DNA from 3 places in the Cobetia sp. 29-18-1 genome. Region 3 is predicted to be linked to each of the others. Evidence: predicted binding sites of a transcription regulator. Region 3 holds the regulator's gene; each other region holds the start of a gene.

Region 1 (10,498 bases), on a different contig from region 3:
GTCACCATCGAGGGCATCGAGTGTTGGGTCAGCCGCAGTGGCTATACCGGCGAGGATGGCTTCGAGATCTCCGTGCCCGATGCCGACGCAGAGCGTTTCGCGCGTCTGTTGCTGGCGATTGAGGAGGTGGAGTTCATCGGTCTTGGCGCGCGGGACTCGCTGCGTCTCGAGGCGGGGCTGTGCCTGTACGGTCACGATCTCGATACCACCACCTCGCCGGTGGAAGGCAGCCTGATCTGGGCGTTGGGCAAGGTGCGTCGTCAGGGCGGCGAGCGTGAAGGCGGCTTCCCGGGGGCCGATGTCATCCTGACCCAGATCGCCAACAAGGATCACACCCGCAAGCGGGTGGGGCTGGTTGCCCAGGGGCGTGCGCCTATCCGCGAAGGGGCTGAGCTCTATGATGCCCAGGACAATCGTATCGGTGTGGTGACCTCCGGCAGCTTCGGGCCGACCTATGGCAAGCCGGTGGCGATGGGCTACGTGAGCATCGCTCACAGCGCACTCGAGACCGAAGTGTTTGCCGATGTGCGTGGCAAGCGTCTGCCGATGACGGTGACGAAGATGCCGTTCGTCGAGCAGCGCTACTATCGGGGGTAAGCGCACCGTGGTCAGGTGAGCCACAGTCAGGCTCGCTGCGAGGCGTGACGACCCGTCGCGGGTAGCAGCGCCTTGAAGAGATACGAAAAGGAAGGGAAACGAAAAAGGGACTGCCCAGGCAGTCCCTTTTTTCATGTCTGGCACTCGGGCATGCGGAGGGATGCGATACCCCGCGGCGTGCGCGAACGCCAGACGCAGAAAAGCCCGCCGAAGCGGGCTTTTCTGTCGGAGGAGGGGTTAGCCTCTTCCAGCTAAAATCAAAGCTTAGTCGATCAGCTTGATGTTAGCGGCCTGGAGGCCTTTCTTGCCCTGGGTGACGTCGAAGGAGACCTTCTGACCGTCTTGCAGAGACTTGAAGCCTTCAGCCTGGATTTCGGAGAAGTGTGCGAACAGGTCGTCACCGTTGTCGTCCGGAGAAATGAAGCCGAAACCTTTGGTGTCGTTGAACCACTTGACTGTGCCAGTTGCCATGATCGTAATTCCTTACTGATGATATTGCCGGGAGTTACCCGATAAACGTGGGTAAAACAAGGAGGATATACACCAGGTACCGAAGTGCTTCGATCACGACTGACGATATTCGACTTGCTAACCAACGAGAGCAATACTGCGCTGCTCGGGCGGTAAGGTCAAATGAAATATCAAAAACTTATCCTTTTGCCTAATAATCGTGCGCAGAATTCGCCCGCAAAGCCGTGCCAATAGTGCTGAGAATTTCGCCACACCGAGGGCAAGGAGTCCGCTTGTTTTTTATCCCGTTATCTTGGTGTGAGCGATGACACCTGTAGGTAAAAGACCATAGTGCGGCTTTGCTTGTATAGGGGGTTGAATGGCGCAAAGCCCCGTATGGCGGGCGATGGACACAAAAAAGCCGGCAGCGATGGCAGCGCTGCCGGCGGATGGCGTCGAAGCCATCAAGGCTCTCGGAGAGAGGATGTGATGCGCCCATCACATCATGAGAGATTTTCCTCAAAAGAGTCGGCAAAAATCCGTGGGATGCCGGGGCCGTGTTTTGCCACCCTCGAGCGAAATTGTTTCATGAGTCAAAAGTGGCTCGAAGGTCAAAAGCGGCGCGAGGGTGGCCAGTGCCCGGGGGCAGAAGGTGCCTCAGGCGTCCAGCTGCATTTCCGGCACGTGTTCGGGGACGACCAGTTTGCCTGCGGTCAGGCGCTCGATTTCCTCGACGCTCACGCCTGGCGCGCGCTCCAGCAGGTGGAAGGCACCATCCTTGATCTCGAGGAAGGCGAGGTCCGTCAGCACGCGACGGATGCAGCCGGCACCGGTCAGCGGCAGTTCGCACTGGCTGAGCAGCTTGGATTCGCCGTGCTTGGAGGCGTGGGTCATGGTGCAGATGATGTTCTCGGCACCGGCGACCAGGTCCATGGCGCCGCCCATGCCCTTGACCAGCTTGTTGGGGATCATCCAGCTGGCGATGTTGCCGTTCACGTCGACCTCGAAGGCGCCGAGCACCGTGAGGTCGACGTGGCCGCCACGGATCATGGCGAAGGATTCGGCCGAATCGAAGATGGCGGCGCCATCGATGGCGGTCACGGTTTCCTTGCCGGCGTTGATCATGTCGGCGTCGACTTCGTCTTCATAGGGGTAGCGACCCATGCCGAGCAGGCCATTTTCGGACTGCAGCATCACCTCGATACCGTCGGGGATATAGTTGGCCACCAGTGTCGGGATGCCGATTCCCAGATTGACGTAGGAGCCGTCCTGGATTTCCTGAGCCACTCGCTGGGCCATCTGTTCGCGTGTCAAAGCCATGATTGTTTCCTTGTCTTGGGTGCCATCAACCATGAGGCACTGTGCCGTGTCGTGAAGGCGGTCGAGAAAGTTCGCCGTGGGGCCTGTCGCCCTGATGGCGGCGATTCATGCCGGCGGAGCCCTGGGCTCAACGCGAGCGGACGGTGCGTTTCTCGATGCGCTTCTCGAAGTTGCCCTTGATGACGCGATCCACATAGATGCCGGGCGTGTGGATGTCGGCGGGGTCCAGTTCCCCCGGCTCGACCAGCTCTTCGACTTCGACCACGGTGATCTTGCCGGCGGTGGCGGCCAGCGGGTTGAAGTTGCGCGCGGTATGGCGGTAGACGACGTTGCCGTAGCGGTCCGCTTTCCAGGCCTTGACGATGGCGAAGTCGCCCTTGATGGACTCTTCCAGAATGTAGGGGCGGCCATCGAACTCGCGCACTTCCTTGCCTTCGCCGATCGGTGTGCCGTAACCGGTGGCGGTAAAGAAGGCGGGGATACCGGCGCCGGCAGCACGCATCTTCTCGGCCAGCGTGCCCTGGGGAGTGAGGATCACTTCCAGATCGCCGTCGAGCAGCTGCTTCTCGAACAGCGCATTCTCGCCGACGTAGGAGGCGATCATGGTCTTGATCTGACGGTCTTCCAGCAGGATGCCGAGCCCGAAGCCATCGACGCCGCAGTTGTTGGATACCACGGTGAGGTCCTTGGCGCCGAGGCGCTTGATCTCTGCAATCAGGTTCTCCGGGATACCACACAGACCGAAGCCACCGGCGATTACCGTCATGCCATCTTCGAGGCCTGCCATGGCCTCCGCGTAGCTGGTCACCACCTTGTTGAATCCTGCCATGCGAATCTCCTTGAGTATCCAAGCTGTTGTTGTCGGGATGTCTTCATCATTGCCGACAATCCTGAGTCTGTATATATTTAATAAGTTTGTTTTTTCTATCCATTGATCAGCTTTTGATAAGAATTGATCTGCTGTTTATCGCGCCTGCTCGCGAGGAAAAAGCCCGCCAAACCCCCATGCTGGCGGGGTTGACGCGGTAGCGGGGCGGAATGGCCTGAACTGAGCGGTCAGTCATGTGAGAGCTTCGTGGCTGTCATCTATGACCAATGGCCTAGATGCCCTGCGAGCGCCTGCTCTGCGAGCGACAGACGACGAACTGCGCCGCATCACTTCTTGTGACATCTCTTGTGACATCTCTTGAAACAACCCCGGGACAGGACACGACATGACTCTGAAACAGCTGAAGGCCTTCGTGGCCGTGGCGCGCACGTTGTCCTTCGCCGAGGCGGGCACGCTGGTACATCTCTCGCAGCCGGCCCTGTCGTTGGCGGTCAAGAATCTGGAGGAGTCGCTGGGCGGGCGCCTGTTTCAGCGCTCGACCCGACAGGTCAGCCTGACGCCGGAGGGGCGCGCCTTCTTCCCGCTGGCCAGGCGCCTGCTGTCGGACTGGGAGCATGCCGAGGATGAGATGCGCCAGCGCTTCAGTCTCGGGCGCGGCCGCGTGGCCCTGGCCGCGATGCCGACCTTCGCTGGCAATCTGCTGCCCGGGGTACTGGCCGATTTTCGCCGCCAATATCCGGAGATCACCATCGAAGTGAACGATGTCATCGCCGAAGAGGTGGTCGAGCGGGTCACCGATGGCCGCGTCGAGCTGGGGATCTGCTTCGACCCCGGCGTGCGGCAGGACCTGGTGTTCGAGCTGCTGTTCGAGGACCGCTATGTGGCGATCATTCCCCCCGGCCATGCCTTGCTGGCAGAGGCGCCGACCTCCATCGAGTGGTCACGACTGCTCAAGGAAGACTTCATCACGCTGCAGCGGCCCTCGGGGGTGCGTCGCATGCTCGAGAAGCGCCTCGAGGATGCGGGCATGGCGCTGCATGTCGCCTTCGAGACTCACCAGCTGGTCACCTGCGGTCGCATGGTGGCGGAAGGTCTGGGCGTCAGCGCGGTGCCGGCGATGAGCGCGGCGCAGATGAGTGCGCTGGGCTGTCAGTGCCTGCCGCTGACAGGCCCCGAGATTCAGCAGCGGGTCGGGGTGATCCGTCGCGGCCGCCATGAGCTGTCGGTGGCCGTACAGGCGATGCTGGAGACCCTGCGCGCGCGTTATCCGTCGGCGGATTGAGTCCGGGGCGCAGTGACGCAGGGAGCGACAACAAAAAGGGACAACAAAGAAGGCGTTAGAGCAGGAAGTGGCAGGAAGAGGGCAAGAGGAGAGCGAGAAGAGAGAAAGCAGAGTGCACAAGAAAGATGGCCTCAGCGCGAGGGCGTCAGCAACTGGCGGTAGGTCAGGCTGATGCGCAGCCCCTCCAGCTTGCGCGGCGGCAACGCATGATGGAGGCGGTCCTGACAGCCACGGCCCATCACCAGCAGCGAGCCGTGCGGCAGCCACAGATTGAACGCCGGCGTGCCGGCATAGGGGCTGCGCGGATGGCCCTTGAAGCGCAGGGGGCGTTCTCGTCCCAGCGAGATGGCGAGCACGATCGGGCGAGTGCCCAGTTCCGGCTCGTTGTCGCTGTGCCAGCCCATGCGGTCGGCACCATCGGCGTAGCGATTGGCCAGCAGGCTGTTGAAATGCTCCGGGATCACGGGCTCGCTGCGTCCCAGGTCATCGCTTTGCGGGCTCAGCTCGTGATTGATGGCATGTCGCGACAGCTCGCCCAGCTGCCAGGCGGTCATGTGCCAGGGGTTGGGTTCGAACAGGCTGCCGGAGTAGCGATAGCGGGCGCCGACATCGCCCATCCACACCTGACGGCGTGGGATCGGGTGCGTCTTGCCATGCACGCTTAGGCTGGGGCGCTGCCAGTCGAGATCGCCCTCCAGCGTGACGAGGGCCTGATCGGCCTGCAATGGCGTCAGGGCGCGCGGCTTGAGATACAGCGGATGCAGGGGGTGGCGGTACCAGCCGTGCGCGAGGGTAAGCCAGCCCTCGGGCAGCTCGCGCGGGCGAGCTGCCAGGGCCGAGCCATCCGCCGCCGTCTGGCGCGCAGCTCCATCAGCCGCGGACGTCGAATCAGAGGTCGTGAGGGCGGCGAAGAGATCATCGCCAGCAGAAGGAGTCGTCATGCGGCGAGAGTGCCAGAGCCGCGTCAGGTTGGGCAAGTGGCTCTCGATTCGCGCCGACCCCGGGCTGACGCATGCCTCGTGAGCGTCAGGTCGTCAGCAGCGCCTCGAAGGTCAGGATGGCCACCTCGGCAAGGCCCAGACCCAGCAGCGCGCCGGCCAGCACATCACTGACGTAATGCAGGCCGAGGATTACCCGGGAAAGCGCAATCAGCAGCGCCAGCGGCGTGACGAGGATGGCAAGCTCCGGCAGCTGCTGAGCGGTCAGGCTGGCGAAGAGGGCAGCATGCAGGGTATGGCCGCTGGGGAAGCTGTAGCGGTCCAGCGGTGGCATGGTGCAGTTGATGGTATTGAAGGTGATGAACGGGCGCTCCCGACATAGCCGTGTCTTGAGCGCGCGGTAGAGCAGGGCCCCGGCGCCGGCCGCCAGGCCGAATTCCAGAAACAGCCAGCCGCCCATGGCATGGTGCAGCGGCAGGCTCAGCGTCAGCAGCGCCCATACTGGCCAGTCGCCCAGGCGCGAGACGATACGAAACAGGGTGAGTATCGGCCGGAACAGCGCCAGGCGTGCGACCTGGCGGCACAGGCGCCACTCCAGAAGGTCCAGTCGCTCAAAGACGGGAAGGCTGCGATCGTGCATCGGGCTTCTCCTCGGCGTGACGCAGGCAGGTCAGAAAGCCCTCGGCGATGCGGCTCCAGCCCAATGGTTCGACGCGCACGCGGGCGGCACGTCCCAGTCTGGCGATGCGGGCCGGCCGCTGGCAGGCCTCCACCGCCTGTTCGATGAAGCGTTCCGGCTGGCTGCAGGGCGCCAGCAAGCCCTGGTGATCGTCGCGGATCACCTCGGCGGCCGCCGCGTAATCGAAGGCGATCACGGCCAGTCCGCTGGCCATGGCTTCCAGAACCACATTGCCGAAGGTCTCCGACAGTGACGGGAAGACGAACAGGTCGGCACTGGCGTAATGGGCGGCCAGTGCCTCGCCGGTCTGGAAGCCGGCGAAGATCGCCTCGGGCAGGCGCTGTTCCAGGCGTTCGCGCAGCGGGCCGTCTCCCACCAGCACCAGGGCGAGGTCCGGTTGCACGGCCAGCATGGCCTCGTAGGTGCGGATCAGCAGCTCGATGTTCTTCTCGGCGGCCAGGCGCCCGACGTGCAGCGCGACGGGTTGCTGTGAGCTGACGCCCCATGACTTGCGCAATGCTTCGCTGCGATGACTGGGCGAGAAGCGCTCGCAATCCAGGCCGCGTCCCACCACCTGAACATGCTCGAAGCCTTGCTGCATCAGGCTGTCTGCCTGGGTGCGTGTCGGTACCAGCGTCATGTTGGCGGCGTTGTGGAAGCGGCGCAGGCCGCGCCGCACCAGCGGGCGTAGCGCCTTGAGCCGGTAGTGGGTGCTGTATTGATCGAAATTGGTATGAAAGCCCGCGACCACCGGCAGGCCCAGACGGCGGGCGACCATCAGTGCGCTGATGCCCAGCGGGCCTTCGGTGGCGATGTAGACGACGGAGGGGCGATGCTCGCGCCACATGCGCATCAGGCGCTGCGGTGCCGGCACGCCTACCTGCACGGTGTCATATCCGGGCAGGCGGAAGCCGCGTACCTGAAGCTCCTGCTGGACACGCGGTTCCAGGCTGCCATCTCGGGTGGCGGGACGAATGAGTTGGAGCTCACAGCCGCGTGCGATGAGTTGATCGCACAGATGACTCAAGGTATGAGCCACGCCATTGATCTCCGGATGCCAGGTTTCACTGACGAAGGCAATGCGCTCCATGACGTCTCCCTAGATGACTATTGTGGTCATTATCGAGAGAGGGAGTGACGGCGGCATAACAAGCAGGTGACGAAGCGATGACACACCCTCAACCCCTCACAACTCAGAGGTATGAGGGTTGTCTCATGAATCGTCAAGCAAGGACGACAGTCACCGGCGTGGCACCGGCGCTGTCGTCATCTGGCGGGGATTGGAGGTGGTGCCATGTCGGCTGGTGCCGTGAAGCAATGCTGGTTCAGCGCTTCTCGAGAATCTCGCGCGGGTCGATCGGCTTGCCGCCGTGGCGCACGTCGAACAGCAATTCATGCTGACCGTTGTTGCCGCGTGCGACGCGACAAAGCGGCGTGCCCGGAGTGACCTGCTGACCCACCTTGACCAGAATCTCGCCGCACTGGGCCAGCACGCTCTGCAGGTTGCCGGAGTGATGCAGGATGACCACGTTGCCCAGTTGGCGCATGGAGTCGGCGAAGCGCACTTCGCCCCGCGCCGGTGCACTGGCGATGCCGCTGGCGGCGGTACGAATCTGCATGGGCGCCAGCTGGCCATTGCCGTTGGTGCCGAATTCACGCGTCACGCTGCCGGCGGCAGGCCAGCGCCATGACTGACCCGGCTTCTGCAGCGGGCCGGGGTCCGGGCGAGCGACCAGGCTGCCACCGCTGGCGCGCGCGGCCGGGGCGCTGCGGCTCGGGCCACCGTTGAGCGGCACCGAGATCAGCATGCCGACATCGAGATCATTGGGGTCCTTGCCGGGGTTGGCGGCCTGAATGCGCTGCGGGCTGGCACCGAAATAGCGTCCGACCTTGGAGTAGGTATCGCCGGGGCGCAGCTGATAGCGATACGGGCCGCCGGAGGGTGCTCGCTCACGCGCGGTGGGCACTAGGATGCGCTGACCGACCTTGAGGTCACGAATCTTGACCCCCGGATTGAAGCGCGTGAGGCGCAGCAGGGGAATGTCGGCATCGCGTGCGATCTGCCCCAGGGTATCGCCCTTCTGGATGGTGACCCACTGGCCGGCCGGCGAGCCGGAGTAGCTGCCGGTCGCGCAGCCGCTCAGCCACAGGCCGAGACAGATCAGCGCCAGCCAGCGCAGCGCGAGGCCAACACGCTGCAGAAGTGGACGGTTCACGTCAGGTTCGGCCTGCGCTCGTGCCGTGAAGCCCGCGGCATTCAGGCCGTATTCAGTGTTCATCAATGTCATTCCCTGCACGTGACAGTCGGGCATCCTTGTCCTTCCAGACCTGATTGAGCCATTGCTGGAAGCGCTCGCGATAGGCGGCGTCCGCATGATAGTTGCCGTCGAGCATCCAGGGCTCCAGCGGCCGCTGAGTGATGACGAGCGTGATGTCGCCCCCGTGACCGCACAGGAACTGCCAGAAACTGGCATCGGCATGCCGGTAATCGAGGGTGGCATCCAGAATACCGGAAAGTCGATCGCCAAGCGTGTTGATCACCTGGGCACTGCCGCCGGCACGCGGCTTGAGCAGATGCTGGAAAGGGCTCTGCTGCTGGTTGTGCTTGGCGGGCGTGAAGCGAGTGCCTTCCACGAAGTTGAAGATCGCCATCGGCGCCTGTCGCGAGCGCTCGCACATGCGTCGCGTCGCTTCACGATCACGCTCGGCGAGCCGCGGATTGCTGGCCAGTTTCTGCTGGCTGTAACGGCGCATGAACGGGAACTCCAGTGCCCACCAGGCAAGGCCGATCACCGGCACCCAGATGAGCTCCTGCTTGAGGAAGAACTTGGGCATCGGCGTGCGAAGGTGCAGGGCGTACTGGAGAACGAAGATGTCAGTCCAGCTGCGATGATTGGCGATCACCAGCCACCAGCGGCGCCGGGCAGACCCATCACGCAGCGACTGCGGTACGTGGATGTCCCAGCGCGGGCGCAGCACATGGCGAATCCACAGGTTGTTGGTGCCGATCCAGCCCATGGCGAGGCGGTTGAGCCCCTCCAGCATGTGCAACTGCAGGCGGCGCGATGGCGTGATCAGCTTGAGTGCGGCCAGCAGATACAGTGGCAGCGCCCAGCACAGGGTATTGATGATCAGAAAGACAAGGCTGATGACACCTCTGATACTCGACATGCATGACTCCTTCATCAGGTGGCGCCATCGTAATTCACCCAGGAGTGGATGCCCACCCCGCTTGCGTGGGGGATGGCAACCCTGCGTTGCACGAAGCGAACGCCCCTCAGGTCGAATGGCGGGGCGCACGCAGCTGTGGTGAGATGCATCGCCGGTCATGTGACGGGTCGGTGCAAGGGAAAGGTCGTGGCAGGGTTCACGTTGAAGTCACGCCGGGCACCGTCAATCATCGCCGCCGCTGCGCGGCGATATCTCAGGGAGTGAGAGTGGCATGTGGTTGCAGGGACTGTTGATCGGGCTGGCGCTGGCCGCCTTCGTGTTGATTGCCATCGAGGATGTGATCCATCTCAACAAGGCCAAGACGACCTTGTTGCTGGGCACCTTCAGCTGGTTGCTGCTGTTCATCTTCGGCCCCGCGGCCCTGGCGGTGGATGATGTCCCCGAGGCCTTGAACGAGAACCTGCTCGAGATCGCCACCTTGTGGCTGTTTCTGATGGCGGCGATGACCTTCGTGGCCTTTCTCAATGCCAAGGGGCTGATTGCCAATCTGATCTACCGTCTGCTGCCGAAACGCATCGGGGAGCGCGGCCTGCTGTATCTGACGGGGCTCTTTGCCTTCGCCTTTTCATCGCTGGCCGACAACATCACCGCGACGCTGGTATCGCTGACCCTGGTGCTGTCGCTGGGCCTGGCGCCGAAGAAGACGCTGCGCTTTGCGGTGCTGGCGGTATTCGCTGTCAATTCCGGCGGCGTGGCGCTGATCACCGGGGATGTGACCACGCTGATGATCTTCCTGGCGGGCAAGGTGCGCATCAGTGAACTGATGCTGCTGGCGCTGCCGTCCTTCCTCAGCGTGATGCTGTTGGCGACGCTACTGCTGCCCGGGCTGGGAGGCGAGGTGAACCTGGTGCGCGAGCCGCGCGAGACCCGGCGTCTTGATCGTCTGGTCGCCTGGCTGTTTCTGGCCACCATCCTATCGACCCTCGGGCTCAACGTGCTGTTTGGCGTGCCGCCGCTGCTGACCTTCCTGTTCGGGATGTCGTTGATGTTCCTGCTCGGGCATGTCGCCGAACGGCGCAGCGACAGCGAAGAGCGCCGCATACTTGATTACATTCGTATTATCGAATTCGATACGTTGCTATTCTTCCTCGGCATCCTGCTGATGGTCGGGGCGCTCAAGGAAGCTCGTCTGCTGGAAGGCCTGGCACAGCTCTATGCCCTGATGCCGGCGA
Region 2 (10,498 bases), on a different contig from region 3:
TGCCGACACACGACAGGTGCGGCGCGGTGCAGATGCCGCTGGCGCTGACCGACTGCACGGTGTTGAAGGTGCGCTCACGCGTGGAGCCACCCGCGCCATAGGTGACGGAGAAGAATTCCGGCTCCAGCGCCGCCAGCTGATCGCGAACCCCCTTGAGCTTTTCACGTCCGGCCTCGGTATTCGGCGGGAAGAATTCGAAGCTGATCCCTGACGGATGTTCGATTGCACTCATGGGGCGGCCCTCGTGGTCGTCGTGTCCGGCATTGATGTCGTTATCGCCGCACACTTCGCGGTGCGCGTGCAGCAATACACGTCCGGCGCGTCACGCCACCGCCCCTGTACTGCATATCGAGCATTCTGACCGCCGCCGCCGACCCCGGCCAATGAAAGGTTTTCGCCTCAACTTCAATACCATTCATATAAGAAAATGCGTGTTTATAACCATTGCTGACAGTGGCGTCCTGCCCCTTAGTCCTGTCCCTCAGTCCTGCCCCTCACCAGCCGCGCAACCACGCGATGCGCAGCCGGATCAAGGAAAGACGCAATGCGCGACATTCATGGGATGACGCTGACAGGGGCCACACGGCATGATGAGCCAAAAGGACAATGATGCTTCACAAGGAACCGTGATGGACCACATCGATCTGCAGCAACCGCTCTGGATGCTGATCACCTTCGTCGCCCTCGGCGCCCTCTGTGCACGCCGCCTGGCGATCGACCCGCGCCCCATCGCCACCTTACTGATCTATGTGATCGCGCCGCTGACCTTCTTCCGCGGGCTGGTGCTCGGCGAGCCATCGCTGAGTGATCTGGGCCTGACGCTGGGACTGTTCTCGCTGGCCAGCAGCATCTGCCTGCTGGTGCGCCCGCTGGCCGCGAAGTTCTTCCCGCCGCAGGAAGCCGCCCTGCTCGCCTTCTCCTCCGGCACTGGCAATACCGGCTACTTCGGCCTGCCGGTCGCGATGCTGTTGCTGCCGCCGGAAGGCGTGACCCAGTACCTGTTCTGCCTGCTCGGCATCACGCTGTATGAGTTCACGCTGGGCTTCTACGTCAGTGCGCGCGGGCAGTTCTCGATGCGCCAGAGCCTGGTCAAGATCGTGCGTCTGCCGCTGATCTACGCCTTTCTGGCCGCCCTGCTGGTGGGGACGCTGGGGCTCGAGGTACCGGGGGCGGTGATGGAGGGACTCGACTACTTCAAGTACAGCTACACGGTGCTGGGCATGATGATCATCGGCATGACGCTGGGCGGGGTCAGCCTGCGCGAGATCGACCCGCGCTTCATTCTGGCCGCGACCGGTCTGCGCTTCGTGATGTGGCCGCTGCTGAGTCTGGGCAGCGTGATGCTGCTGGGCAGCCTGTTCGCCCTCGACCCGGTGCTGGCGCAGGTGTTGCTGCTGCTGGGCGTGGTGCCGATGGCCGCCAATGTGGTCGTGCTGGCCATCGAGCTGAATATCCAGCCGGCCAAGGGCGCGATCGCGGTGATGCTGACCACCCTGGCGGCGCCGCTGATCATCCCGCTGTATTTGTCATGGATGCTGGCGATCAGCGGCCTGGGGTGAGGCTCAGGCGCCCGCCATCTCGGGCGTGACGGCGTCGGGCGTCGCGGCCGGCGCCTGACGCGGCATCAGATGGCGCGGCGCCGTCTCGAGGATCTGACCCTGCCAGTCAATCAGGTGCAGCGCGCCTTCGGCATCTTCCGCCAGCGCGGTGCAGTGCTCGACCCAGTCGCCGTCGTTGCAGTAGAGCACGCCTTCCTCGACCCGGAAGCCCGCCTGGTGGATATGCCCCCCGACATAGCCATCCAGCCCTTCGAGACGCGCCTGGCGCATGGCGGCTTCCTCGAACTGGGCCACATAGCGCTGGGCGGTGCCGCTACGACGCTTGAGCGCGCTGGCCAGCGACCAGTACGGCAGCCCGAACATGCCACGCGCGCGGTTGCACCAGCGATTGAGCGACAGGATGAAGCCGTGCATGCCATCGCCCAGCTTGAGCAGCCACGGCGCGATACGCACATGGGTGTCGAATTCATCGCCGTGGGAGACCAGCAGGCGACGACCGCTGCCGGTGGTATGGATCGCGCGCCGCTCGATGCTCACGTTGTGCAGTTTCAGGCCACACAGGCGACGGAAGGCGGCATCATGATTGCCGGGAATGTAGATGACCTCACAGCCACTGCGCGCCAGACGCAGCACCCGCGCCACCAGCGCCTGCTGGTCCTTGTCGAGCACCGCACGCTTGCGCATCGCCAGCAGGTCGACGATATCGCCGACCAGATACAGGCGTTCAGGGCGCACGCGACGCAGCAGCTTCGCAAGCAGCGCCGCCTGGCAGTCCGAGGTTCCCAGGTGCACATCGGAGATGAACAGCGTGCGAACCTGACCGAGAGCGTCGGGAGCAGGCGGCATTTCATCACGGGGAGCCGATTGCGGAGCGGTCATGTCAGTCACCTCTGGGTTGCCAGGCGGAATCGACAGGCGAGGCCCAGATGGCCCCTGTCGTTGCCCAGCAAGACTGAGGGGAAGCGATGACATACCCGTAACAGCGACATGAAAAAGCGATGACAGCCATTGCCATCAATCACTTGCAGCATGAATGAGGGGAAGATCGCGGGCTTTCTCACGCCTGGGGGTCGTTGGCGCCCGCCATGGCCCGCCGCCGAGCGCGCTTCTGACGATACATGCGGTCATCCGCGATATGGATCAGGTCATCGACATCCACATCGCCCTGCAATACCGGGTCGTGGGTGACGCGCCCGATACTGACCTCGACCGGGAAGGGAATTTGCTGCTCCAGGCGTTGCTCCTGAAGATGGCGCATCAGCTGGGTCGTCGCCTGCTGGCTGGCCATATCACAGGCTCCGGGCATCACGACCAGGAATTCATCGCCGCCCAGGCGGCATGCCAGACCATCTTCACCGGCCGCCTGGGCGACACTCCGGGCCACCAGCTGGATCAGGCGATCCCCCTCGGCGTGCCCGAAGCTGTCGTTGACGTGCTTCAGGCGATCGACATCCACGAACAGGATCGACATGCATTGCCGGGTGCTCGTGCTCTCGGCCAGCATCCGCTCGAGAAAATCAAAGCCGAAACGGCGATTGGGCAGCCCCGTCAGCAGATCATGATTGGCGCGGTATTCCAGCTCGTTCTGCTGAGTGAGCAACCGCTGATTCATGTCGTGCAATTCGAGATTGCGCGCCTCCAGCGTGCGCTGCAGCCGGATGGTGCGATGGAAGGTCGAGGCTCGGGCATGCGCCAGTGCCGGCGCGATGAAGAGGGTCCCCAGGATGTAGGCACCGCCAGCGCCGGCCAATGTCGTCAACGACAAGGGACTCAGCCACACATAGATGGGCACATAACACAGTATCAGCGGCAGGCTGCTGGCCAGCTGGTAGCGCCAGCCCCACACCAGCCAGGCGGGCATGGCGATCAGCATGCAGGTCGAGAAACTCAGGTTCCACAGCGTCAGCGTCAGTGCATCCGGAATCAGCGCGGCACCGAAGCAGAAGAACAGGTTGGCGGGTATCGCCCCGGCCAGCAGGATCTTGTCCGAATGCACGCCGCCGCGGCGCAGCTGGAGGATGCACAGCAGGCAGCAGAGGAAGATGATCAGCCGCCCCACCCACAACGCCTGCCAGGCAGACGGCACCTGGAAATAGTCAAACAGCAGGAAGCAGGCGAAGCACGCCATGGCGAACATGATGAAGGTATTGTTGATTCGCGTGCGATAGTGCTGCGCTTCGATATCCGAACCGTCCCTGCCCGGCAATATCAGATGTTCATGAAGCAGCATGTTCCATCCTCGACACTCGGTAGCATCAACCAATGTTACACCGCGCGCAGAGCACACCTCACTGGAATAAAGAGTTGATCAGTAAACGCAAGATTACCGACTGCCTGATAGAACAATGTGCTGTGTCATCAGGCCGGGCAGGCGAAGCAAGGGCAAAGACGCGTCGCAACACGAATGTGCCGGCAACACGAATGTGCCGGCAACACGAACGAAAGCGCCCTGCTGTCGTCATCCATCTCGGTGGCGACAGCAGGGCGCTGAAGGTAAAGCCAAGGCAATGCCAGGTCACGGCCAGGTCACGGCCAGGTCACGGCCAGGTCACGGCCAGGTCATGGCCTGAGCGTCATGACATCTTCTGGCGTACCCCGGCCGGCACATAGATGCGTGCAGAGGCGGCATCTCCCAGCCAGTACCCCGAGAAGACGCCATAAAGCCCTGTCGCCATCAGCCCGCCGATGAACAGCGTGAAGTGGGTGATGTCGCCCAGCGGCAGGAAGCTGATGATCAGCGTCACCGCCGAGGAGACCAGCAGCGCCTTGACCGCCGCGACGTTGACGCCCTTCTCGAAGAAGTACTCGCCTTCCGCGCTGTCGGTGAACAGCGCCTTGGTGTTGATGCCGCCCTTGTTGACCAGATAGTGGTCAAACAGGATCACGCCATACACCGGGCCGATGGCTGCGGCGAGGATGCCCACGGTGTACTGGATGATCTCCGGGTTGTTGAACAGATTCCACGGCGTGATGAAGATGGAGCCGACGGCGGCGAGCATGCCGCCCATGCGCCAGCTGATGCGGGACGGTGCCACATTGGAGAAGTCGAACGCCGGTGACACGAAGTTGGCCACGATGTTGATGCCGATGGTCGCCAGCACCAGGGTCAGGATGCCCAGCGCTGCCGCGACGCCATTGTCGATGCGGGCGACGGTCTCCATCGGGTCATGCAGCATCTCGCCGAAGATGGGCTGCGTGCCGGACACCACCACCACGGTGATGACGGCAAACAGCAGGAAGTTGACCGGCAGGCCCCAGAAATTGCCGCGCTTCACATCCCCAGGGGTAGCGCAGTAGCGCGAGAAGTCCCCGAAGTTGAGCGTCGGCCCCGCGAAGTAGCCCGCCACCAGCGCCGCGGCGATCACCATCTGCCACAGGGCGTCGCTGCCCGAGAGCGTCTTGCTGCCCAGCGTGAAGCTGATGTTGTCCCAGCCGGCCTGCCAGACGATCCAGCCCGCCAGCGCGAACATCACCACATAGACGGCTGGCCCGGCGAAATCGATGAAGCGACGCACCGCATTCATGCCCCACCAGAACACCAGCGCCTGCAGTACCCACATGAACAGGAAGCAGTACCAGCCCAGCTGCGAGAGCCCGAACAGCTGGGTCTCGGTCAGCCCTTCCAGCGACGGCACGTAGCGCAGCAGCACCAGCATCAAGGCATGCGCCGCCAGATACGTCTGGATGCCGTACCACACCACCGCGATCAGCCCGCGGATGATCGCCGGAATGTTGGCACCATAGATGCCGAAGGACTGCCGGCAGACCACCGGGAAGGGCACCCCCGTCTGCTGGCTGGGCCGCGAGATCAGATTGGCGAACACCTGCACCACCAGAATGCCGACCAGCATCGAGACCAGAATCTGCCAGCTGGCCAGCCCCAGGGTGAACAGACTGGCGGCAAAGACGTAGCCACCGACGCTGTGCACATCGGACATCCAGAACGAGAAGATGTTGTACCAGTTCCAGTTCTGCTCGCAGGGGGCGAGGTCCTCATTGATGAGCCGCTTGCTCGCGTTGCTCAGATCAGGGGGAGTCTGGGGTGTCATTGTTGTCTCCAGAGGGGCTTGTGGGCCATGGGCCAGTCACGAGGCGTCATGCCTCGCCATACCCTCCCCTTATCAACAAGCGTGCCAGTGAAACACTTGTTGCGGATTTTCAATCTCCAAGCGTTTTCCCCAAGGCCCGATCTGCGTGACACCCCTGCCAGCAACGTCATGTACGTGGCAACTCCTGAGACATCAGGCACCATCAACTTCCGCTGTATTAGCCATATGCACCACAGCAGCGCGCCGACAATGAAACGAACGTTGCGCCAGCGGGTGTCCCCGGACTGGCACGGATGCTGCTCGTGTTTTGTGTGCTCCGCTCGCACGGCCCCGCATCCGGCGCGCGCCGGCACGAGAAAGCCCATCACGAGCCACCCATCATGAGAGAGCCCGCCATGTTGCGTCTCAAGGTCATCAATCCCAACACCAGCCAGGCGATGAGTCAGCAGATGGCGCACTCGCTGCAACGGCAGCTCGCCCGGGACGTCCACCTCGAGGTGCTGACTGCCGAGCATGGCGCTCCCAGCATCGAGACCGCCATTGAGGAAGCCATGGCGGTGGTCGCGCTGCTGGCGCTGATCGCCCGTGATCGTGAGGGCCTGCTGGAGACCCCGCCCGCCGATGGCTATCTGCTGGCCTGCTTCGGTGACCCCGGCCTCGAGGCCGCACGCGAACTGAGCCCCGTGCCGGTGATCGGCATCGCCCAGGCCGCCATGCACATGGCCACACTGGCGGCTCCCTCCTTTGCCATCGTCACCAGCATGACCAGCACGCTGCCGATGTCCGAGCAGCTGCTGGAGCGCTATGCGATGCGCCCTCTGTGCAAGGCGCTGCTGGCCTGTGACGTACCGGTACTCGCGCTGTCCGAGGCGCGCACTCCCCCCGTGCCATTGCTGGAGCGCTGTGAACACGCCAGAGCCAGCGGTGCCGGCAGCATCGTGCTGGGCTGCGCTGCGATGGGGCCGCTGCGTGATGCCATTGCGTCAGAGATCGGCCTGCCGGTGGTCGACCCGCTGCTGGCGGGGCGCGACCTGCTGCTGACCCTGATGCGCCAGCCCGCTGTCGCTCGCGCGAAGCAAGCGGGTGAGGTGAAACCCCTCAGCGGTGTCTTTGCCCGGGGCCTGGCGGCCCTTTGACCCGCCAGCAAACTGCCCTTGGCTGGCGCCTCGCGACCGAAACGAAAACGCCCCCTCACTGCTGCCAGTGAAGGGGCGTTTGCATTGGCCGACTTTGACTCAGTGCTTGTCGTTCGACTCTCCCGCGTGGCTACGATCGCCGACCACCGCCGTCACCAGCTTGCCGATGCTCAACCCCTGCACGAGGATCGAGAACAACACGATGATGTAGGTGGTGACCACCAGCGGCTCGCGGAAGTCGCCTTCGGGAATCGCCAGTGCCAGCGCCACCGAGATACCACCGCGCAGGCCGCCCCAAGTGAGCACGCGCGTGGTGCCGGGGCGGAAGATGTACCAGCGACGCAAGATGCTCAGCGGAAGACCGATCAGCGCCAGGCGCGAGAGCAGGATCACCGCCACCAGCACCAGCGCGATGCCGATCGAGGTCAGCGTGATCGGCATCAGTACCAGTTCGAGGCCGATCAGCACGAACAGCACCGCATTGAGAATCTCGTCGACCAGCTCCCAGAAGCCGTCCAGATAGCGGCGGGTGTTGTCGGACATGGCGCCATCACGCGCCATGTTGCCGATGATCAGCCCCGCCACCACCATCGCGATGGGGCCGGAGACATGCAGCGCCGAGGCCAGCGCATAGCCGCCCAGCACCAGCGCCAGACTCAGCATCACCTCGACCTGATACTGGTCGATGCTGCGCATCAGCTGGTAGACCAGCGCGCCCAGCGCCAGCCCCAGCAGAATGCCGCCACCCGCTTCCTCGAGGAACAAGAGCCCCATGTGGCCGAGCTCGACCTCACCGCTGCCGGCCGACGCCGCACTCAGCAGCGCGGTGAACAGCACCACCGCCACGCCATCATTGAACAACGATTCGCCGACGATGCGGATTTCCATGTCGGCAGGCGCGCCGGCACTGCGCATGATGCCGAGCACGGCGATCGGATCGGTGGGCGAGATCAGCGCACCGAACACCAGGCAATACAGGTAGGGCACCTCGATACCGGCCCACTGGAACAGCCACCAGGCGGCGGAGCCGATCACCAGCGTCGAGATCAGCACGCCCAGCGTGGCCAGCAGGCCGATGGAGCGCCGGTAGGCCTTGAGGCGCGAGAGGTCCACGTGCAGCGCGCCGGCGAACAGCAGGAAGGACAGCATGCCGTCCATCAGCAGGCTGTTGAAGTTGATTCGGCCCAACCAGTCTTCCGCGGTATCGGCCACGACGGTGGTCACCGCGAAGTGATCGAGCCCGATCACGCCCAGCGACAGCACCAGGCCGATGGCCATCACGCCGATGGTCGGCGGCAGGCGCAGGACGCGATGATTGAACCACATGCACACGGCAGTGATGGTGATGAACAGTGCAGCGAGATTGAGCATCCGAAAACGGTCCTTTGCAGTGGCGCCGATACCCCTGATGGCATGACGTCCTTGTCATTCTTTCCAGTTCTTCTGTCGCGTGAGCAGCCGCGTGGCTGTCTGAACTGAGCGTGACTGTCCAGAACGGCTCGTGGCTACCAGAATGGAGGCGGCTACCAGAGATCGCCGTGGCGTTCACGGTGGCAGAGATAGAGACGCAGCTCGAACTCACGTTGATGATACTCCGGCTGCATGTGACAGCAGAGCCGGTAGAACGCCTTGTCGTGGGCCTTCTCGCGCAGATGCGCCAGCTCATGCACCACGATCATGTTGAGCAGTGGCTCCGGCAGGCGCCGGAACAGCGACGAGATACGGATCTCGTTCTTGGCCTTGAGCTTGTTGCCCTGCACCCGCGACACGAAGGTGTGCAGCCCCAGGGCGTTGTCGATGACGTGAATCCGGTCGTCGTAGATCACCTTGCTGATCGGCGCCGAGCTGCGCAGATACTGATTCTTCAGCGCCATGGTGTAGTCATGCAGCGCCCGCGCACCCTGCAGCTGATGAGGCTCGGGATACTTGCCGAGAAAGAAGGCTGCCGTCTTGCCCGACGCCAGCAGTTCACTCGCCTGCTGTTGAATCTCGGGGGCGTAGCCCTTGAGATAGCGTAGATCAGCCACTGGGCATCTCTCCTGTTGCTGTCCGAAGGAGGGCCAGAGACAAGAAAACCCGCCGAGGCGGGTTTTCTTGTCATGGCGCCGAAAGCGAGGGGCGAGACGTCCGCCACCTGCCAGGCCTGTCGAGCTGGCGGATTTACAGGCCAGCGGCAGCCTTGAGACCAGCGGCACGATCGGTCTTTTCCCACGGGAAGGCGGTGAAGGTTTCGGTCTTCTGCTCGCCGCTCACGTCGGTCCAGCTGTAGCTGTGCTCGAACGGCTCACGACCGAAGTGGCCGTAGGCAGCGGTCAGCTGATACATCGGATGCGCCAGGTCCAGCATGGTGGTGATGGCGTACGGACGCAGGTCGAAGTGCTCGCGCACCAGCTCGACGATCTTGGCATCGCTGATCTTGCCGGTGCCGAAGGTGTTGATCGAGACGGAGGTCGGCTCGGCGACACCGATGGCGTAGGAGACCTGGATCTCGCACTTGTCGGCCAGGCCGCTGGCGACGACGTTCTTGGCCACGTAGCGACCGGCATAGGCGGCGCTGCGATCGACCTTGGACGGGTCCTTGCCGGAGAAGGCACCACCACCGTGACGGGCCATGCCGCCGTAGGTGTCGACGATGATCTTGCGACCCGTCAGACCACAGTCGCCCACCGGGCCACCGATGACGAAGTTGCCGGTCGGGTTGATGTGGTATTCGGTGGTCTCGGACAGCCACTCGGCCGGCAGCACCTGCTCGATGATCTCGCGCTTGACCATCGCGCGCAGGTCTTCCTGGGACACTTCCGGGTCATGCTGGGTCGACAGCACGACGGCTTCGACGGCGACGGGCTTGCCGGCTTCGTCGTAGCGGAAGGTGACCTGGCTCTTCGCATCCGGGCGCAGCCACGGCAGCATGCCGTTCTTGCGCAGTTCCGCCTGACGCTCCACCAGACGGTGGGCGTAGTGGATCGGCGCCGGCATGAAGGAGTCGGTCTCGTTGGTGGCGTAGCCGAACATCAGGCCCTGGTCGCCCGCGCCCTGATCTTCCGGCTTGGTGCGATCGACGCCCTGGGCGATATCGATGCTCTGCTTGCCGATCAGGTTGAGGACACCACAGGTCTCGCCGTCGAAGCCGACGTCGGAAGAGGTATAGCCGATATCGGTGATGACACGACGTACCAGCTCCTCGAGATCCACCCACGCGCTGGTGGAGATCTCACCGGCCACGATGGCAACGCCTGTCTTGACGAGCGTTTCGCACGCCACGCGTGCCTGCTTGTCGCGCGCGATGATGGCATCGAGCACGGCGTCGGAAATCTGGTCGGCAATCTTGTCCGGATGCCCTTCGGACACGGACTCGGATGTGAAGAGTGAGTATTCGCTCATTGGTCCTCGACCCTCTTTTCGGATGCGGGGATGATTCGGCCACTGACGGCAGACTGCGTTGACGACCGAGTAGAAACACGCTTGCGGCGCACGATGAAGCTCAACACGGGCGGTTGAGCCTCGGGGGGGCGAGTTTACACGCCACTTATGTGAGTTCCTAGCGCAATGGGGCCCGTGGGGCCGTCCAATCGAGACCTTTTTGCGACAAGCGCTGCACACAGGGTAATAAGCCGTTGCCACCTTTGGACGAGCGCACATCCCGGATGCGATTTGCCGCGCCCTGTCATCTCGGTGACAATACCCGCCCGGAGATCACGCTCGGACGCGAGTCCGCGCGTACAAGGTTCACGCGACGCACTGTCCTTTCCGGCGC
Region 3 (10,498 bases):
CTGGAAACCCGCCACCTGAGCCTCGATTATCAGGCACGTGTCGGCAAGGAGAACCAGACGCGCCGCGCACTGGAGGATGTCAGCCTGCAGATCACACGCAAGCGCGTGACGGCCTTCATCGGCCCTTCCGGCTGCGGCAAGTCGAGTCTGTTGCGTACCTTCAATCGCATGACCGATCTCGACGAACAGTCACGTCTTTCCGGCAAGGTGCTGCTCGAGGGCGAGGACATTCATGCGCGCGGTGTGGACGTGCCGATGCTGCGCCGCCGGATCGGCATGGTCTTCCAGACGCCCAATCCCTTTCCGATGTCGGTCTACGAGAACGTGGCCTTCGGGCTGCGGCTGGTCGGCGAGAATGACAAGCGCCACCTCGATGACAAGGTCGAATCCTGTCTGCGCTCCGCGGCGCTCTGGGAAGAGGTGAAGGATCGCCTGCACGACAGCGCGCTGGGGCTCTCGGGTGGCCAGCAACAGCGGCTGGTGATCGCGCGGACGCTGGCGGTCGAGCCGGAGGTGCTGCTGCTGGATGAGCCGGCCTCGGCGCTGGACCCCATCTCGACGCTCAAGATCGAGGAGCTGATCCGTTCGCTGCGCTCGCGTCTGACGCTGATCATCGTCACGCACAACATGCAGCAGGCCGCGCGGGTGTCAGACGATACCGCCTTCCTGCATGAGGGCCGCCTGGTGGAATTCGCCCCGACGGATCAGCTGTTCACCAACCCGCGGCGCCGCCAGACGGAAGACTACATCACGGGGCGTTTCGGTTAGCGCGCTCATGCGCGAACGTGCAGCCAGTTAGCCTTTTCGCCCTGATATTGCTGACGATGGCGGCCAGATACCGCCTTTGCGCCATGGGTGAAACATAACTGCAATCAAGTGTCGGCATGCTGAGGGGGAGCCCGCTGTGTCAGTCAGTAGTGGGCCATACTTGTCACGTCATTCATGTCACGCCCCCTGACTCGGTGGGCGACTTTCCGGGAGAGGGAAATGGATATCACCAGCGATTCGCACGGCAAGCATATCTCAGAGCAGTTCAATCACGAGCTGGATGCACTGAAGACACACCTGCTGGCCATGGGCGGACTGGTAGAGAAGCAGCTGCAGGATGCCGTCACGGCATTGCTGGAAGGCGACAGTGAAACCGCCACGCGGGTGCGCGACAACGACAAGGCTGTCAACGACATGCAGCTCAAGATCGATGACGAGTGCACCCGGGTGTTGGCCCGCCGTCAGCCGGCGGCCTCCGACCTGCGCCTGGTGCTGGCCGTCATCCGCGCCACCTCCGATCTCGAACGTATCGGTGATGAATCGAGCAAGATCGCACGCAATGCCATCTCGCTGGTCGAGAATGGCCAGAGCCCGCGCGGCATGGTCGAGGTGCGTCACCTCAGCCAGCACGTGCGCAGCATGGTGCGTGACTCCCTGACGGCCTTCGCGCGCTTCGATACCGACCTTGCCCTCAAGGTGCTGCGTGAAGATGCCTCGGTGGATCTGGAATATCAGAGCGCGATGCGCTCGCTGATGACCTTCATGATGGAAGACGCGCGCCAGATCACGCCGGTGCTCAACGTGATGTGGATTCTGCGTGCGCTGGAGCGCATCGGTGACCACGCCGACAACCTGGCCGAGTACGTCATCTTCCTGGTCAAGGGCGTGGACGTGCGTCACACCGATACCCATGACCTGAAGCCGCAGGACCTGGACAAGAAGTGAGCTGACGCGCTTCTCTGCCCCTGTGGCGCCTCTTTCGCCCCGCACCTGCCCACCGGCAGGCCGCGGGGCGATTGCGTCGTGGGAGCGCGAACGGTGTCAGGCGGCCGACAGCTGCGCCGCGCAGGCGGGAGTGCTAGGGTGTGGCTCCGGCCAGCCCGCTGGCTGGCCGGTTCTTTTGAGATGACGAGGACGTCGCATGATTGATGCCGTATCGGCGCTGGTCCGCGGGACCCGCATGGTCTATACCCCCGGGCTGCGCCGCTTCGTATTCGTACCGCTGGCGATCAACCTGGTGCTCTACAGCATCACGCTGTGGGTGTTGTTCAACCAGTTCGGTGGCTGGATCGATTACTGGATGCTCAAGGTACCGGCGTGGCTGGAGTGGCTCAGCTGGTTGATCTGGCCGGTGCTGGTGGTGAGTCTGTTGCTGGTGGTGTTCTTCACCTTCAGCCTGGTGACCAACCTGATCGCCGCGCCCTTCTACGGCATTCTGGCCGAGAAGGTCGAGCATCGTCTGGATGGCACCCTGATCGATGATGACCGCGGCCTGATGAAGATCGGCGTCGATTCGCTGGGACGTGAAATGGCCAAGCTGGGCTACTTCATCCCGCGCATGATCGCGCTGTTCATCATCGGCTTCATCCCGGGCCTGAACCTGCTCTCGCCGCTGTTGTGGGGACTGTTCTCGGCCTGGAGCATGTCGATCCAGTACCTCGACTACCCGATGGACAACCATCAGGTCAGCTTCGGTGACATGAAGCAGCGCCTCAAGGCGCGCTGGTGGCCCTCACTGACCTTCGGCGCCGCGGTGTTCGTCATGACGCTGGTGCCGCTGGCCAATCTGCTGTTCATCCCGGGCGCCGTCGCCGGGGCGGTACTGATGTGGCAGAGCCACTACCGTCAGTTGCCGGCACCGCGTCGTTGAGACAGCCTGTCGCTGAAATAGCCGCAGCGTCGTCTGATTGACCAAACGAAACGCCCCGCAGTCGCCTCCTTTCGAGGTGGCTGCGGGGCGTTCTGCGTTGGGCTGGCGTCCGGGTCAGATCATCACTGAGTCAGCCCATCACTGGGCTAGCGCACTGCTGGCCTGGGGAGCGCTTGCCTGACAGGCGCGCTCGTCGGGGAAGTGACAGCGGAAGCGCGCACCCTCGCCGGGGTGGCTGTCGATCTCCAGATGGCCCTGATGGCGAATCAGCACATGCTTGACGATGGCAAGCCCGAGGCCGGTGCCTCCCGTGGCGGTGCTGCGGCCCTTGTCGATGCGGTAGAAGCGCTCGGTCAGGCGCGGCAGGTGCACCGGGTCGATGCCATCCCCATCATCTTCCACCTCGACCAGCAGGCCCGGGTCATCCGCCTTCCAGCGCAGGGTGATATGGCAGTCTTCGGGGGTGTAGCGCACCGCATTGAAGACCAGATTCGAGATCGCGCTGCGCAGTTCCTGCTCCTCACCGCGCAGTGACAGGCTGGCATCGGCCTCGATGGAGAAGGTGTGGCGCCCCTGGGACAGGCCTTCGGCGTCGTCGCGGATATGGCCGAGCAGGGCGCTCATGTCGATGCAGCGACCGTTGTCGGACAGTTCGTCGGTTTCCAGGCGTGACAGGGTCAGCAGGTCCTCGACCAGGTGCTGCATGCGGTCGGTCTGGCTCTGCATCTGGCCCAGTCCACGCTGCCAGCGAGGTGGCAGGTCATCGGCGTAATCGGAGTAGGTCTCGAGATAGCCGGCCAGCACCGTCAGCGGCGTGCGCAGCTCATGGGAGACATTGGCCACGAAGTCGCGGCGCATCTCTTCCAGACGATAGAGGCGGGTGACGTCACGCAGCATGACCAGACGCTCGTTGTCACCGAACAGGGTGATGGAGATCTGCAGCGTCAGGTTGTCAGACAGCGGCGACTGGAGCGTCAGCGGCTCGCGGTAGGCCAGCCGATTGAAGTAGTCGATGAAGACGGGGTCACGCAGATAATTGGTGATGTGCTGGCCACGGTCGTGGCTGGCCTTGAGACCGACCAGCTGCTCGGCAGCGCTGTTCCACCATTCCATGTCACCGTGGTTGTCCAGCATCACCAGGCCGTCGCGCATGGCCTCGGAGGATTCCTGGATACGGTTGAGGATGCTGCGCAGTCGCTCCTGAGCCTGACGCTGGCCCTTCTGGTAGCGGTAGAGACGATCGAGCAGGTCTCCCCAGACGCCATCGCCGGGCGGCGGCTCTTCATGGGGATTGGTGATCAGCCAGGTGTAGAGGCTCTTCAAGTGCTTGAGATGGACGAACAGATACAGCGAAAGGCCCAGCGCCAGGCCCCAGCCCAGATGGCCCAGCAGGCCACCGATAAGGCCGAAGCCACCGGCAAGGTAGCCGAGGCGCCATAGCTCGTTGGTCCAATAGCGCATGAATCCCTCAGGCCTGAGCGCTGAAGCGGTAACCGGTGCCGCGGACGGTCTGGATCAGATGCTGATGGCCTGTGCCCAGCGCCTTGCGCAGGCGACGGATGTGCACGTCCACGGTGCGCTCCTCGACATAGACGTTGCCGCCCCATACCTGATCGAGCAGCTGGCTGCGCGTGTAGGCACGCTCCTGATGCGTCATGAAGAACTGCAGCAGGCGATATTCGGTCGGGCCGACATCCAGCGAGTTGCCGTGGGCGGTGACGCGGTGGCTGGCCGGGTCGAGCATCAGGCCTTCGACTTCCACCGCCTCCTCGACTCCCTTGGGAGTGGTGCGACGCAGCACGGCCTTGAGACGGGCGACCAGCTCGCGCGGCGAGAAGGGCTTGGTGATGTAGTCGTCGGCACCGGCTTCCAGGCCTTGAATCTTGTTGTCTTCCTCGCCCTTGGCGGTCAACAGGATGATCGGCAGCTCCGAGGTGGTCTCGTCACGCTTGAGACGCCGCGCGAGCTCCAGGCCACTGGTGCCCGGCATCATCCAGTCCAGCAACAGCAGATCGGGCTTTTCATCGACGACGATGGCGTGGGCGTCCTGGGCATTGTCTGCCTCCAGCACGCGGTAATCCGCCATTTCGAGGGCAACGGCGATCATCTCGCGAATCGAGGATTCATCGTCGACAATCAGTACGGTCTTGGAGCTCATCGCTAGATCCCATGCAGCAGTCGGCGCACGCGCCAGAATGACAAGTCGATGACGATTACAACCCGCTTATATGACAACGAGATGACAACTGCCAGCATGGCAGCTTGCACGCAAGCCTGCCAGCCACCTTGGAGGCGCGGCAGGCAGGCATGATCCGTGGGCTGGGAAGCAACAGAGGGCAGGGGTCGCTTTAATTTAAATAATACTAATGTTTATGCAGGAGTCAGCTCATCGGCCAGGTCGCAAGGGCGATACCGGCGAAGATCAGCAGCCCCGTCCAATGATTGTTGAGGAACGCCTGGAAGCAGGGCGCACGCTCACGCTCACGGATCAGACGTTGCTGCCAGACGAAGGTGACGGCGGCGGCAGCCAGCCCCAGCCAGTAGAAGATGCCCAGCGCCAGGTGCAGGCCGATGCCGATCAACATCACCAGCATGCCCAGCTGCAACAGGCCGATCATCAGCTTGTCGGCACGCCCGAACAGCACGGCGGTGGACTTGATGCCTACCTTGAGGTCGTCATTGCGATCGACCATCGCGTAGGCGGTGTCGTAGGCCACCGTCCACATCAGGTTGGCCGCGAACAGCCACCAGCCGTAGGTCGGTACCTCCTCCAGCGTCGCGGCGAAGGCCATCGGAATCGCCCAGCCGAAGGCGGCGCCCAGCACCACCTGGGGCAGATGATGGAAGCGCTTCATGAACGGATAGCTGGCCGCCAGCAGTACGGCGACGATCGACAGCAGCACCGTGGTCAGGTTGGTGAAGCACACCAGCACGAAGGCGGCCGCGACCAGCCCCCCGAACAGCGTCAGCGCCTCGCGCTCCGAAATGCGACCCGAGGTCAGCGGCCGGTCACGCGTGCGCTCGACATGCTTGTCCCAATGGCGGTCGGCGTAGTCGTTGATGACGCAGCCGGCGGCGCGCATCAGATAGACCCCGGCGATGAAGATCAGCAGGGTCGTGCGCTCGGGAATGCCATCTGCCGCCAGCCACAGTGCCCACAGGGTCGGCCACATCAGCAGCCAGGTGCCGATGGGGCGGTCCAGCCGTGTCAGGGCGAGGTAGTCGGCCAGTCTGGAAGGACGCGAAGCGGCGGAAGTGGATGACGCGGTCATCGGGGCTCCTGGGCGGGTGGTAGTGGGCAAGGGAAGAGAGGGAAACGAGGCCAGTCGGGCGCAAGGCTCAGGCCAGCTGCAGCGCGTGCTGGAAGGCCGGCGTGAAGCCCTCCTGCACCAGCACCTTGAAGCGACCATGCGAGAACATCGAGCGGCGCATCCACAGGCTGGTGGTGCGGGCCAGCGGCCTGGGGCTCGAAAGCACCAGCGGGGCGCGGCTGACATCGATGGCGCTGCGGGTCAGGTCGGGCTGGCGAAACAGCCAATGGCCCAGCGAGCGCTCGCCCAGCGTCGAGAGGCGATGACCGTGGGCCAGGTCCAGCGCCGCCAGCGAGCGTGCGATCACCCATGGCGTATCGCCATGACAGAGCGCCACTTCGCGCCGCCAGACATGCCGGCGTGGGCCGATGCCCAGCAGGCGTGCCTCATCCAGCCGCGCGGGGCCGGTGTCCTGCAGCAGCAGGCGCACGCGCAGGCCCTGGATTGGCTGGCCATCGCGTTCATCCTGCTGCTGCATGGCGCTGGCAAGACGCTGGGTCAGCGAGTCCGTCGAGGAGAGCCACGCCCACCAGCCGGCCGGCATGACACCTTGCAGCGCGGCAGCCGGCTGCCAATGACGGCGCACCGCCGCCGAAGCAGCGGGTGCGGCGCGCGTGGGCAAAGGCCAGCGAGGCGCAGGCTGGCACAGGGGCTCGGTTGACGAATGAGGCGCCTCACAGGTGGAGGTCTGTGGCGTGAGCGCTGCGCGATGAGGCTCGCCTGCTGGGCATCGGACCACGGTGAATTCCCTGTCAGGATGACGAAATGGCGAGTCTAGCATGGCCGGGCGGCCAGGCCTCCCGCTCAGGCATGCCTGCACTGCTGGCGGGCTGGTATGCTGGGCGCATTCATCGGCGTTCATGACGGACGCTGCTGGCGCTCTTTCATCAGCGCTTCCCTCGGATCGATCTCAGGAGATGGTGCCATGCGCGACCCTCGCACCCTTGTCATCATTGGTACCGGCATGGCGGGCATTGGTCTGGCGCGCGCGCTGCGTGCGCGTGACAAGGACAGCCGGCTGATTCTCATCAGCCAGGACAGCGGCCACGATTACGCCAAGCCCATGCTGTCCACCGCCTTCGCCAAGAAGATGTCGGCCACCGACCTGTCGCGTCAGGCGCCGGTGGCGCTGGTGGACGAGCTGAATGCCGAGCTGCGTATCCATCAACGCGTCACCGCCATCGACGGTGATGCCCGCCAGCTATGGCTGGGCGAGGAGTGTCTGGCCTATGACGAGCTGGTGCTGGCACTCGGCGCCGCGCCGCGTCGTCCCTTCCCCGTCGCCGCAGAAGTGGCCTCACGCGTGCAGAGCATCAATGACCTTGACGACTATGCGGCCTTCTGCGCGACGCTGGCGAAGGCCCGCGAGCGTGGGGAAGGCGGGCACGTGGTGATTGTCGGTGCCGGACTGGTCGGCTGTGAATACGCCAATGATCTGACGGCCGCCGGCCACCGCGTCACGCTGGTCGCGCCAGAGGAAACTCCGCTGGATGGACTGCTGCCGCAAGCGCTGGGGCAGCGTCTGGGCGCGGCGCTGGATGGGCTCGGTGTGACGCGTCGCCAGGGCGAGATGGTCGAGACCATCGCCGCAAACTCAGGCGAGGAGGCCGAACGCCAGGCCGCGCCGGTCGAGGTGCGCCTGCAGAGCGGTCGTCGCCTGACGGGCTCCGTGGTTCTGCTGGCCACCGGGCTGGCGCCGCGCATTCGTCTGGCGCAGGCCGCGGGTCTGAGCGCCGGCGGTGATGGCATCCGTGTCGACCGCCACCTGGCCACCTCACAGCCGCATATCTGGGCGCTGGGCGATTGCGCCAGTGTCGAGGGCGTCAATGCCATGTATGTCCAGCCGCTGCAGATGGCCGCGCGCACCCTGGCGGCCAACCTGTGTGGCGAGCCGAGCGTGCTCGACTGGAAGGCGTGGCCGGTGCTGGTCAAGACACCGGTCTTGCCGGTGGTGGCCTATCCGCCGCGTTCGGCCGTGGCGCGCTGGGAAATCACCGGTGAAGGCGATGACCTCGAAGCGCGTGCACTGGATATGAACGAACGCTTGATTGGATATGCGTTGACAGGCGCCGCCGTTCGCAGGAAAGTCGAGCTAGCGCGGCAGGCGCCGCCGTTGCTAGGCTAGGCGATGCCATGATCGATGGTCGTAAATCCCTTGCTGCCAGCGCGGTCAGGCACGATAGTGAATGCTCCGTCAGACATGCTGCTCAGCGGGCGGAGTCTGACAGAATGCTGTCATCGACAGGTTTGATACGGCAAAGCTTGCCGGGAGCGGATTGCGTCGCCGCCATACGCCACCGCTAGCAAGTGCAAGAACAACAATGGAAACGGCGGCTTGGCCGCCCGTGCAGAATGCCAAACCAGGAGGGCTTTTCATGCGCAAGCCAGAACTCGCTGCGGCCATCGCCGAGCGTGCGGATCTATCCAAGGACAAGGCCAGTCAGGTACTGAACGTGATTCTCGACGAGATCACTCATACCGTGGCCAAAGGCAATGACGTCTCACTGATCGGCTTCGGGTCATTCACCGTGCGCCAGCGTGCGGCGCGTACCGGCAAGAACCCTCAGACAGGCAAGCCGCTGACCATCCCGGCCAGCAAGACCGTTGCCTTCAAACCCGGCAAGTCGTTGAAGGATGCAGTGACCAAGTAACCTCGGCTCGTGCTTCAGCGCAGACCCGGGGTGGCTGTCGCCATGGCTTTCAATCGTCGTCATCAAAAGCCCTGTCGGCTGTCATGCTGATGCCACCGGTTCCGCCCTGCGGGGCCGGTGGCATTTTCATATGGCCTGCGTGACCGACGCTTCGCGATTCAAGGAATGACACCATGAAGCTCAAGATATTGCTGTGGGTGCTGGGTCTGCTGCTCAAGCGGGCCTTCAAGCGTGACCCCGAATTTCGTGCCGAGCTGGAAAAGCGTCCGCTGGACTGGGGCGTCGCGACCGAAGACATGAGCATCGCGCGTCACTACCGCATGTCCCACGCGGGCGTCACCACGGGCAGTGGCCTGCCGGTGGATACCGAGCTTGAGCTGCGCTTCGCCGATAGCGACAGTGCGGTGGCCTTTCTGCTCAAGCCCTCGCCGCGTGCCTTCCTGCAAGGCCTGATGGACCAGCGCGTGCGTCTGGTCGGCGATTCGGCCCAGCTCAACCGCTTGCAGTCATTGCTCAAGCGCATTCGCTGAATGACCCGGTGCCGTACCTGCATGAACGAAAGACGCCCCGCTGAGAGAATCAGCGGGGCGTTCTTTTGTCACGAGCAGTTGTCATGAGCAGTTGTCATGAGCAGTTGTCATGAGCAGTTGTCGCGAGCCTTTCTTGCGAGCCTTTCTTGCGAGCCTTTACTTGCGAGGGGTTGTTGGAGAAGCCCCTCTCAACGCCCTCGAGGCGTCACAGCAACTGCTTGAGGCCCGGAATGCCTTCGAGCACCTGGTCGACCACGCCATCGCCGGCTTCTTCGCGGGCATAACTCAGCGTCTCATCGGCCACGCCGCGCGCCTGGTCCATGTTCAGGTCCAGCCCCATCAGCTTCTGGCCCAGTTCCAGCGCACCGCCACCGCTGCCGCCGGTGAAGGCGCTGACGGCGCCCATCAGGCCGCCCATGAGGCCACCGCCACCGGACTCGGCGGCTTCCTCGCCTGCGCTGCCGATCAGGCCTTCCGCTCCCGGGATGGCGCCCAGCAGTGAGGCGGCCGGGCCATCCGGCCCCTGCTCACGCACGAACTTGAGAACCATGCCGACCGCCTGCTCGGCGATTTCCGGTGACAGCCCGAGGGAGCCAGTGACGCGTTCGATAAGAGGATGCATCGGTATTCTCCATGAAAGCCAATGAGGTCAGGAGTCTTCAGAGTGGCACGTCGCGGCGATTCGACATTCGACGCGCCCGCCAACGCTTGCATGCGCCATGGCTCTCGGACACGGCAGAACGGGGTGTTATGCTAGCGATATAAATCTAAAGTCTAATGCGCTGCCCGGCGCCCTGGTCACGGAACACTTCATGACACGCTCTCTCCTGGACTCCCTCATGCACTCCCTGCGTCGTCTGTGGACGCTGGATGCCTTCAGCTATTCGCTGCGCATGTTGATCGCGCTGGGTGGCGTGATGGCGGTGGGGTTCTGGCTCGACGAGATGGCGGTGGTGATCCCGCTGTTTCTGGGCGTGATCGCCTCGGGGCTGGCGGAAACCGATGATCACTGGCGGGGCCGACTGCGCGCGCTGGGCATGACGCTGGCCTGCTTCAGCATCGCCGCCGTCTCGGTGGAGCTGTTGTTCGGCATGCCGCTGCCCTTCGTGATCGGGCTGGCGCTGGCTACCTTCGCGATGCCGATGCTGGGCGCCATCGATGCCCGCTACGGCGCCATCGCGCGCGCCTCGTTGATTCTGGCCGTCTACACCATGATCAGCCTCGAGCAGCAGCATGGAGATGGTCAGATCGCGGTGCTGGAGCGCAGCCTGCCCGAATGGCTGCGGGAGCCGGGGCTGGGCATCAATCTGGTTCAGCCGTTGCTGCTGGTGGTGGGGGCGTCCTGGTATGGCCTGCTCTCGGTCGTGT

Evidence for each region. The regulator PhoB, encoded in region 3, activates phosphate uptake and scavenging genes when phosphate is short. The targets are predictions, from matches to a motif close to TGTCATANNNNTGTCANA.
Region 1: the regulator PhoB is predicted to act here: its motif matches at 7,251-7,268, upstream of QD208_RS13900 (glycosyltransferase family 1 protein).
Region 2: the regulator PhoB is predicted to act here: its motif matches at 2,546-2,563, upstream of QD208_RS16090 (UDP-2,3-diacylglucosamine diphosphatase).

Annotation. Positions count from the first base shown of each region.
Region 1 covers NZ_JARWKS010000018.1:54,818-65,315, forward strand. The annotation lists gene gcvT (glycine cleavage system aminomethyltransferase GcvT) at 1-597, shown strand, start outside; gene QD208_RS13870 (cold-shock protein) at 862-1,068, opposite strand; gene QD208_RS13875 (3-oxoacid CoA-transferase subunit B) at 1,705-2,367, opposite strand; gene QD208_RS13880 (CoA transferase subunit A) at 2,495-3,196, opposite strand; gene QD208_RS13885 (LysR family transcriptional regulator) at 3,582-4,478, shown strand; gene QD208_RS13890 (alpha-ketoglutarate-dependent dioxygenase AlkB) at 4,610-5,419, opposite strand; gene QD208_RS13895 (phosphatase PAP2 family protein) at 5,505-6,056, opposite strand; gene QD208_RS13900 (glycosyltransferase family 1 protein) at 6,028-7,185, opposite strand; gene QD208_RS13905 (LysM peptidoglycan-binding domain-containing protein) at 7,421-8,374, opposite strand; gene QD208_RS13910 (acyltransferase) at 8,364-9,266, opposite strand; gene nhaD (sodium:proton antiporter NhaD) at 9,538-10,498, shown strand, end outside.
Region 2 covers NZ_JARWKS010000026.1:17,362-27,859, forward strand. The annotation lists gene metF (methylenetetrahydrofolate reductase [NAD(P)H]) at 1-232, opposite strand, end outside; gene QD208_RS16085 (AEC family transporter) at 630-1,559, shown strand; gene QD208_RS16090 (UDP-2,3-diacylglucosamine diphosphatase) at 1,563-2,438, opposite strand; gene QD208_RS16095 (GGDEF domain-containing protein) at 2,617-3,789, opposite strand; gene QD208_RS16100 (NCS1 family nucleobase:cation symporter-1) at 4,133-5,608, opposite strand; gene QD208_RS16105 (aspartate/glutamate racemase family protein) at 5,989-6,744, shown strand; gene QD208_RS16110 (sodium:proton antiporter) at 6,844-8,115, opposite strand; gene QD208_RS16115 (M48 family metallopeptidase) at 8,268-8,771, opposite strand; gene metK (methionine adenosyltransferase) at 8,905-10,125, opposite strand.
Region 3 covers NZ_JARWKS010000009.1:15,266-25,763, reverse strand. The annotation lists gene pstB (phosphate ABC transporter ATP-binding protein PstB) at 1-768, shown strand, start outside; gene phoU (phosphate signaling complex protein PhoU) at 988-1,713, shown strand; gene cysZ (sulfate transporter CysZ) at 1,910-2,638, shown strand; gene phoR (phosphate regulon sensor histidine kinase PhoR) at 2,777-4,099, opposite strand; gene phoB (phosphate regulon transcriptional regulator PhoB) at 4,107-4,796, opposite strand; gene ubiA (4-hydroxybenzoate octaprenyltransferase) at 5,020-5,910, opposite strand; gene QD208_RS08785 (chorismate lyase) at 5,978-6,535, opposite strand; gene QD208_RS08780 (FAD-dependent oxidoreductase) at 6,875-8,074, shown strand; gene QD208_RS08775 (HU family DNA-binding protein) at 8,325-8,600, shown strand; gene QD208_RS08770 (hypothetical protein) at 8,774-9,130, shown strand; gene QD208_RS08765 (DUF2780 domain-containing protein) at 9,336-9,752, opposite strand; gene yccS (YccS family putative transporter) at 9,943-10,498, shown strand, end outside.